DNA from 3 places in the Pseudoalteromonas sp. NZS11_1 genome. Region 3 is predicted to be linked to each of the others. Evidence: predicted binding sites of a transcription regulator. Region 3 holds the regulator's gene; each other region holds the start of a gene.
The links. Region 3 encodes sigma-54, which starts transcription at its own class of promoters, with help from an activator protein. Its sites were predicted from a motif close to GTTGGCACGNNNNTNGNNT; they were not measured.
Positions count from the first base shown of each region.

Region 1 (3,289 bases), on a different contig from region 3:
TAATGCTTCAACGTTTCCTGGGAAACAAACTGTATCAGAAATCTTAAGCTCACCAATACCTGTTACAGTTACGATGTTACCAGCGTAAGCTCTGTCAGTTTCGATACGTTCAAGACCTAGGTAGCTTTGTACTGCGCCAATTTTACCATTACGTGTAGTGCCATCAGCACTGATAATAGTAACTTGTTGGTTAGGAGCAACAGAACCACGTTTAATACGACCAATACCAACTACACCAACATAAGAGTTGTAATCTAGTTGAGAAATTTGCATTTGGAAGTCACCTTCAGGATCTGCATCCGGTGGTGATACTTCGTCAACGATCATCTTGAACATAGGTTCCATGTTGTCTGATGGCTCGTCTAAATCTAGTGTTGCCCAGCCGTTGATAGCTGAAGCGTAGATTACTTTAAAGTCTAACTGTTCGTCAGTTGCGCCAAGGTTGTCGAATAAATCAAAGATTTGATCCATAACCCAATCAGGACGTGAACCTGGCTTATCAATTTTATTGATAACTACGATTGGCTTTAAGCCTTGCGCGAATGCTTTTTGCGTAACGAAACGCGTTTGTGGCATTGGACCTTCTTGAGCATCAACAAGTAATAATACTGAGTCAGCCATCGAAAGTACGCGTTCAACTTCACCACCGAAATCGGCGTGTCCCGGAGTATCTACGATATTGATATGGTAGTCGTTCCAAGAGATGGCTGTGTTTTTAGCCAAAATGGTAATACCACGTTCTTTCTCAATGTCGTTTGAGTCCATCACGCGCTCTTCGTTACCGCCGCGTGTTTCTAATGTACCTGATTGCTCAAGTAGTTTGTCAACCAGAGTTGTTTTACCGTGGTCAACGTGCGCGATAATCGCTATATTTCTTAACTTTTCGATGCTCATATATTTACTCAGAGAAATTAAATTCTCAATGATCCTGCAAGATCTACGCACTCATCCACGCTTTCGCGAGATGTCCCAGCATAGGATTTAAAAGGGCGCATATTATCCCTCATTAATGACATGGATGAAAGTTTATCCAATACATATTTTAAAACTTTCTCAATACTTTTACTAAGTATCTGTTTTATATATGACAATTATATGAATTAAATTTCAATATTTTTTTGAAAAACAGTCTTTTTGGCTATTTTTCCGATCTTTTTGTTACTCTTTTACATTTAGGTTATGCTAATTTCAGCTGATTAAATTAACAACAAATTACGCTCTGTAAATTTTGCACTAAAATGGAATATTTACGCACCAACATGGTGCGTTTATATATTCCATTTTGATGCAATGATATTTTTTTAATTTATAAACAGCCAGTTACAATAATGGCACAAAATCAGCTTAGTAAATACCAAAGCAATTATGCAGCAATAACAAAACCCAATAGTTGGAGGACACATGTCACAATCGGTTTTAGATTTTATTAAAGAAAATGACGTCAAGTTCATTGATTTACGCTTTACTGACACTAAGGGTAAAGAGCAACATGTATCGATTCCTCATCACCAAGTTGATGAAGATTTTTTCGAAGACGGTAAAATGTTCGACGGTTCTTCAATTGCAGGCTGGAAAGGCATAAACGAATCAGACATGGTATTAATGCCAGTTCCTGAGTCAATCAAACTAGACCCTTTCACTGAAGAAGCGACATTAATTTTACGTTGTGACGTAGTAGAGCCTTCTACACTACAAGGCTATGAGCGCGACCCGCGTTCTGTTGCTAAGCGTGCTGAAGATTACATGCGTTCTACAGGCATTGCAGACACTGTTTTATTTGGCCCTGAGCCAGAATTTTTCGTATTTGACGATGTTAAATACAAATCAGATATGTCTGGTTCTATGTACAAAATTGATTCTAAGCAAGCTGCTTGGAACTCAGATAAAGAATATGCAGATGGCAACACTGGTCACCGTCCAGGTGTTAAAGGCGGTTACTTCCCAGTTGCTCCAGTTGATGACTTCCAAGATTGGCGTTCAGCTACGTGTCTAGTTCTAGAAGAAATGGGCCAAGTAGTAGAAGCACATCACCACGAAGTAGCAACAGCAGGTCAAAACGAAATCGCTACTCGCTTTAATACAATGGTATTAAAAGCGGATGAAATTCAAGAAATGAAATATGTTATCCATAACATGGCTCACTTATACGGTAAAACAGCAACGTTTATGCCTAAGCCAGTTGTTGGTGATAACGGTTCTGGTATGCATTGTCACCAGTCACTTGCTAAAGATGGTGTAAACCTTTTTGCTGGTGATAAGTACGGCGGCCTTTCTGAAGATGCACTTTACTACATTGGCGGCATCATCAAGCATGCTAAAGCAATTAACGCTTTTGCAAATGCGTCTACTAACTCGTACAAACGTTTAGTACCAGGTTTTGAAGCACCAGTTATGCTTGCATACTCTGCACGTAACCGTTCTGCATCAATCCGTATCCCAGTGGTTCCATCTGAAAAAGGTCGTCGTATTGAAGTACGCTTCCCGGATCCAACTGCTAACCCATACCTTGCTTTCTCAGCAATGCTTATGGCTGGCCTTGATGGTATCAAAAACAAGATCCATCCTGGCGATGCTATGGATAAAGATTTATACGACTTACCAGCTGAAGAAGCAGCAGAAATTCCAACTGTTGCAGCATCACTTGACGAAGCACTATCTGCACTTAGCGCAGACCGTGAATTCTTAACTCAAGGTGGCGTATTCACTGATGACTTAATCGATGCTTACATCGAACTTAAGTCTAAAGAAGTTGAAAAGCTTAACATGACAACTCACCCAGTTGAGTTTGAAATGTACTACAGCTGTTAATTAAGCTGTAAAAAATATGTGTGTTCTCAAGCCCGCTTTGCGGGCTTTTTTAATGGTAAAATTAGTCAATCTCCACTAAAGTTAAGTTACCGATAAAAATGCAGGGCTGCAGAGTGAATAACAAGATTTTATTACTATTAATTACTTTAGGATTAAGTAATTATGGTTATGCCGGTGAAACAAAAATATACGCTTGGAAAGATAAAAATGGCGTATTAGTGTTCTCAGACACCCCTCATAAAGGGGCCCAAGAAGTAAAGCTCACCAGCCAAGATCTTAATATGCCTGCAACAAATACTGACATTTTTGACGAGCAGCCTCAACAAGCGGCCTTTAGTATTGCTATTTCCTCACCTGATCATAACCAGACTATTCGTGAAAATACCGGCACTGTTTATGTAACTAGCCGAATAAAACCACGCTTTGAAACTGGTTTTACTATACAACTTTTTATTGATGGTAAAGCACACGGCCCAGCCAG
Region 1 covers NZ_JADYXK010000012.1:110,067-113,355, forward strand. The annotation lists gene typA (translational GTPase TypA) at 1-894, opposite strand, end outside; gene glnA (glutamate--ammonia ligase) at 1,402-2,808, shown strand; gene I6F44_RS10700 (DUF4124 domain-containing protein) at 2,922-3,289, shown strand, end outside.
Region 1: the regulator sigma-54 is predicted to act here: its motif matches at 1,328-1,346, upstream of glnA (glutamate--ammonia ligase).

Region 2 (3,289 bases), on a different contig from region 3:
GTGGTGACTCTTTACCTGCAATATCAGACATTGAGCGAATTACAACAAACGGTGTGTTAAGCGTAAAACACGTTTGTGCAATCGAAGCGCCTTCCATTTCAACGGCAAGCATTGTAGGAAAATCACTGCGTGCTTTATCAATACGCACAGGGTCACACATAAATGTGTCACCAGTACAAATTAAGCCAACAAGTGTTTTAACATCACTGATTTGTTCGATTGTTTGTTGTGCTGCTTCAACTAATTTAGGGTGTGCTGTAAAACCTGCTGGCATTTGTGGTACTTGGCCAATTTCGTAGCCAAAAGCAGTAACATCTACATCGTGATGACGTACTTCTGACGAAATTACTACGTCGCCAACACTTAGAGAAGGATCGAATCCACCGGCAGAGCCTGTGTTAATTACGCAATCAGGTTTGAAGTTATCAATCAGTAAGGTAGTTGCAATTGTTGATGCTACTTTACCAATACCAGATTGAACAAGTGTTACTGTGTTACCAGCCAATTCACCAGTATAAAAAGTGAAACCTGCTTTAGTTAAAATATGTGGGTTTTGCATCGCTTCACGTAAAATTTTAACTTCTGGCTCCATTGCGCCAATAATACCAACATTCATAATGTTTAATTCCTGAGTTTGAATCACTTGATTATACGTGAAGTTAGCAATAAAAAACAAAAAAGCGAGCTTGTTTATGAGCTCGCTTTAAATACTTTTTAGGAGAGTATTTAATTTGGTTTTTAAATTTCAGCTAAAGCAGTTGTTTGTGCTTTGGCTTGAGAAGGTGAAAGTACCGCTGGCTTATGTGAGCGATTACGAACAGGGCGCTGCGTTTGTGTTGCTGCAGGCTTACCAAGTTTAAACATAATTGCATCGCGTACTTCAGAAGGACGGTAGCCCGATTTAACTTTCATACGAATATGTGGAATGCCCGCAGACTCTAGTGCACCGTTTACAAACCAGTCGCGTTGAGCTTTGTGGCCATCTTTATTGGCATTGTTAACTAGGTCAACGGCCGCAACAATAGTTAGTTTTTCTTTATCGATTAATACAAAGTCGAGTTGCTTATTTTTAGCTTTAGCTAAAGCAGCACGTTTAGATTTAATAGAAAGACCTTGCTTACAGTCAATAACGTCAATTAGCTTAACGCGACTAACAATTTTATATTGATCGCCTACAGCACGCTCGAGAAGATTTAGAAAAGCGCCTTCAACCTGCGTAAAAACAGTTTGCTTGCGGGTAAAAGGATACGGGTTTCCGCCATCGTCATTAAATTTTGACGCAACAACAGAAGCCCCGACAACTAATACTAGAATTAATAATAAAGCGAATTCCATACGGTAACTCCATAACAATAAATTGACACTGCTCAAATAAAGCAATTTACGTGCCTAAAAAGTATGAGTTATAAAATAATTACCAACTGTTTGTAAAAGCTAAAACGATGTAGCTATTAAGCTTTGTATCCACCTTCAATACCTTTAACCGCAATAGCTACAGCATCGTGTGCATGGAGTGATTCATAATGGTTTATTTGCAGCCAGTAATCGCTGTAATTATCTGTTTCTAATAAAGCTTTAATTTTACGCGCTGCATCTTCACAAAACATAAGGTTTTGACCATTTAAACGGGCAAATTCTTGCTCGTCTTCGCGCTTAACTGCCGCTTGTACCGGTGTTTTAAGTTCAGCTTCGAGGGTGTTTATTAGAGTCACTACGTCAAATTCTTGAATATTGCTATCAAGCTTTACTTTTACGTTGGCAATAGAGCGCTGCGAGTGAGGTGTAGCCACTATGCCTTGTGTAGTGCCTAGCCATTCGTGCACATCTTTTTGGCTTAAGGTTTCTTGGTTAAACTTTTCGTTAAACGCGTTTTGTATAAGCTGGCGTGCAAGTGCTGCAGAGCAAGGGCACGTTGAAGAATAGGTAACATCTACAGTTAGCTCGTAGCTAATAATGTTATTTTCAATTGTACTGGTAAGTACAACTGGGTAGCTTTTCCAGCCCGCTTTACCACTTAATAGTGATTTACGGCGTAGCGGTAATTCAAATTTAAATTCAATTTGTGCTTTATCGCTCAGCCCTTCGTGGCTAGTTATAAAGGTATCGAGTGCTTGCGCTATTGTTTGCGGATTGACTTGCTGCTCAGTTGAAAGCAGGTCAAGTGCTAAAAATAGACGTGACATATGAATGCCTTTGGCATCTTCTTTATGCAAATTTACAAATGCACGAGCTTTGGCATTTACTGTAACTGGAGATAAGTCTCGTGACTCAAAAATAAATGGCAGTTCGATTTCGCCCATGCCAACCCAGTCTAATTTACCTGTTTGTAAAGCGGGTGCAGTGTCTGCTATATCTGGCATATTGGTTTGCATGTGCGCTACTCGTATTTTGGAGATAATAAAGCGGGGCATTTTACACTAAATAATTTATTGCTGAAATGATGAGTTTAAGAGATGAGCAAAATCAAACATGAAAAATTCTGTTTTTATCGCACAACATGGGTAGTGGTAGGAGAAAAATGCTAAAATCTGGGAAAATGGTATGTTTATACATGCGCATTGCCTTCTTTATATTTAAGCACACAGCTAAGAGATAAAATTACGTATGACCGATTATTCTTTGAGCCCTTGGGCTCGGGTACTTTCCAGCTCAATAACGCGATTTGGTGAATTTAAAACCGCAGCTATTTGTTACACTTTATTTTTAACTGTATCTCTTATTTTATCGAGCATGTTTTATTATGTGGCGATAGGCGAATTACACCTTGTTGATATTTTGGCTGTGGTATTTTTTACGGCTGTAGTTTCTCCTTTAATTATAAGTGTATTACTTAATTCAATTCGTCAATTAGATGCCTCGTATGCTTATTTAGATAGCGCAACCAAGCAGGAAAAGCTCTTAAACCAAACCTTAAAAGACAACATTAGTCGTTTAAATATTGAAATTGATGAGCGTAAAATGGCATTTCATGCCAAGCATCGCGCTATTGAAGAGCTGCGCCGAGAAATTGCTGAGCGTAAAAAAACACAACAAGAACTTGCCCAACAAAGTATGTTGCAACGCTCAATCGTTGATTCATCTCCCGATCTATTTTATTACCGCGATAACAACGGTGTATTTGCCGGCTGTAATAAAATGTTTGAAGAGGTAATGGGAAAATCAAGTAGTGAGTTAATAGGGAAAACGGTTGAGCAGATATTCCCGAGTCATTTTTTAGCTGAAGTTTTGGCAACCGATAAAGAAGTAGAGCAAAGCCATAAAGCGCTGACTATAGATGTAGGTTATGAAG
Region 2 covers NZ_JADYXK010000015.1:9,652-12,940, forward strand. The annotation lists gene mtnN (5'-methylthioadenosine/S-adenosylhomocysteine nucleosidase) at 1-616, opposite strand, end outside; gene I6F44_RS11760 (DUF2726 domain-containing protein) at 739-1,335, opposite strand; gene folE2 (GTP cyclohydrolase FolE2) at 1,452-2,372, opposite strand; gene arcB (aerobic respiration two-component sensor histidine kinase ArcB) at 2,605-3,289, shown strand, end outside.
Region 2: the regulator sigma-54 is predicted to act here: its motif matches at 1,375-1,393, upstream of I6F44_RS11760 (DUF2726 domain-containing protein).

Region 3 (3,289 bases):
CTGCTGGTTATCGCCATCTGGTACGATGAGTGCGACGAAAATATCAACAGGGCGATTATCGATTGCATCAAAATTTATTGGAGTTTCGCTAACGAGTACTAAAGCCAAAGGCTCTTCTGCACCGCTCATTCTTCCATGAGGAATGGCAATGCCACGCCCTATACCTGTACTACCCAATTTTTCTCTGCTCATTAAAGCATTAAGAATATCTTGTTGCGGTAAATACGGAAGTTTGTCGTGAGCAAGTTCGCTAATGAACTCTAAAATTCTTTTTTTGCTATTAAAAAGGACCGCAGCTTTGCTGCAGTCCTGGCATATAAGTGAGCTTAATTTCATCATATTAGTGTCGAGCAAGCTTCTCTTTGTGTTTAATTACTTGTCGATCGAGCTTGTCGATCAACGAGTCAATGGCGGCATACATATCTTGATGTTCTGTAGAGGCAAATAACTCAGCACCGCTTACGTGTATGGTGGCTTCTGCTTTTTGATTTAATCTTTCTACATCGAGAATGACATGAACATTATTAATATGATCAGAGTGTCTTTCTAGCTTCGCAAATTTGGTATTAATATAGTCTCTTAGTGAATCGGTTAATTCTACGTGACGACCAGTTAAGTTTAGTTGCATAAGCATTACCCTCTTTTTTTGCGTCTTAAATCAAACTTTTACGTTGATTTGACGGTGGAATAGCCAGAGATTCGCGGTATTTTGCGATTGTACGTCTCGCTACTTTAATTCCTTGCTCAGCCAATATATCCGCTATTTTGCTATCACTCAATGGTTTTGCTGAGTTTTCTGCTGCGATTAATTTTCGGATAAGCGCACGGATTGCTGTAGATGAACATTCACCACCGTTTTCGGTGCTTACATGGCTTGAGAAAAAGTATTTAAGCTCAAATATACCACGGGGTGTATGCATATACTTTTGGGTTGTTACGCGCGAAATTGTTGATTCGTGCATTTCTACCATTTCAGCAACATCATTTAAAACCATTGGTTTCATGGCTTCAGGACCGTGTTCAAAAAAGCCTTGTTGTTGTTTAACAATACAATTTGTTACTTTTAATAGCGTGTCGTTTCTACTTTCTAAGCTTTTAATAAACCATTTAGCTTCTTGTAAATGCGAGCGAATAAACTGGCTGTCACCACTGGATTTTACAGTGCGAGACATTGCAGCGTATTGGCTATTAACACGAATTTTAGGCATGCTATCTGGGTTTAATTCAACAACCCAGCGGCCTTTAATTTTTTTAACTGACACGTCTGGAATAACATACTCAGATTCTTCTCTTACAATAGTATCTGCAGGTTTAGGGCTAAGAGTATGTATTAATGTCATTACTTCTTTAAGCTCTTCTTCTTTGAGCTTGGTTTTCTTCATTAATGTACGATAGTCACGAGCAGCTAATAAATCAATATGCTCGGTTAAAATCATTTTTGTTTCATTAATGTAAGGTGTTTCTTTATCAAACTGGTTAAGCTGAATACATAAACACTCTTGTAAACTACGTGCAGCAATACCAACAGGATCAAACAGTTGGATGCGTTTTAATACAGCTTCAATTTCATCAAGTTCGACTTCGTTATCATCTTCGTTTTCTTGATTAAAGCTTTCTAAAATCTCTTCGCAGCTTAGTGTTAAAATACCTGAATCATCGACGGCTTCTACAATAGCAATAGCAATAGCTTCGTCTGTAGGGCTAAATGGCGTTAGTTGTAACTGCCACATTAAATACTCATGGAGCGTTTCAGTAGAGGCGCCTTGGTATATTGATTCGTCTTCAGGCATCGGACCCGATGATGCTGCTGGGGCGGCACTCATGTACTCATCCCAACTAACATCCATAGCCATGTCGTCACTTAGCGTGTCTTTTGCAAGTGCTTCACCACTATCTTGTTCGTATTCGCTTGGAACATCATCGGCAGATGCGCTAACAGTTATGTCATCTGTATCTGCTTTTTGCTCGTTTTTACCTGCAGCGTCTTCTGAATAGTCTGCTTCTTCAACCTCTAATAGCGGGTTGCTGTCGAGAGCTTCTTGTATTTCTTGCTGGAGATCCAATGTACTGAGTTGCAACAAACGAATAGCTTGTTGCAGCTGTGGAGTCATTGTAAGTTGCTGGCCCATGCGCAGCTGTAGTGATTGCCTCATGTATCTCTAACAATCCTTTTATGTTGTTATAATTAATACTAGCAGATGCTTAAAGACATGGCGTAAATGTTACAGCCTAAATTGCTCGCCTAAGTAAACATCGCGTACTGTTTTATCATTTAATACGTGTTCTGGAGTACCTGATGCAATCAGCTCCCCATGAGAAACAATGTAGGCTTTTTCACAAACATCAAGGGTTTCTCTTACGTTATGATCGGTAATTAATACACCAATCCCACGATTTTTAAGATGTTCTATTATTTTCTTTATGTCTAATACCGAAATCGGGTCAACACCTGCAAATGGTTCATCCAGTAATATAAATTTAGGATCTGCTGCCAGCGCACGTGCTATTTCAACACGACGACGTTCGCCACCTGACAATGCCATACCTTGGCTATCACGAATGTGTTGTATGCTAAATTCATCTAATAATTTATCGAGAGTGTCTTCTCTAGCTTGTTTATTTAACTCTTTGCGCGTTTCTAAAATGGCCATTAAGTTTTGATAAACAGTCAGCTTTCTGAATATTGAAGACTCTTGCGGTAAGTAGCCAATGCCTAATCTAGCACGACTATGCATAGGTAAAAGAGTAATATCGTTATCGTCTATCGATATTTTACCTTTGTCGCTAGGTACAAGTCCTACTATCATATAAAACGTGGTGGTTTTACCTGCGCCGTTAGGGCCAAGTAAGCCAACAATACTGCCAGCTTTGACTTCAAGGCCGACGTTTTTTACAACTTCACGGCCTTTATAGCTCTTTGCTAATAGCTCTGCTTTTAATGTACTCATGGTTGACCTTTGTCGCTTTTTTTACTTTTTTTAGTCTCGATTGGCACTAAAATTGTGTGAACGCGGTCAGTTGAGTTTTCATCTTTTTCGGCACTGATTAGCTGCTGCTCTATATCGTAGGTAATGCTTTTAGCATTTATTTTTTGTCCCGCTTGCGATACTTGTGCATTACCAACAAGCGTTAAAAAACGCTTAGATACATCATAACGTACTTCGTCAGCACTGGCGCTCATAGTCGTGCCATCTGATTGCTTTTCTTCAAAGTGCGCAGGGCTACCTGTAGCAATTAATAATTGTTTATTATCGCCAAGTTCATCGCGTTTATGTACTTCTAAGCGGTC
Region 3 covers NZ_JADYXK010000001.1:281,617-284,905, forward strand. The annotation lists gene ptsN (PTS IIA-like nitrogen regulatory protein PtsN) at 1-336, opposite strand, end outside; gene hpf (ribosome hibernation promoting factor) at 341-628, opposite strand; gene I6F44_RS01175 (RNA polymerase factor sigma-54) at 654-2,153, opposite strand; gene lptB (LPS export ABC transporter ATP-binding protein) at 2,223-2,948, opposite strand; gene lptA (lipopolysaccharide transport periplasmic protein LptA) at 2,945-3,289, opposite strand, start outside.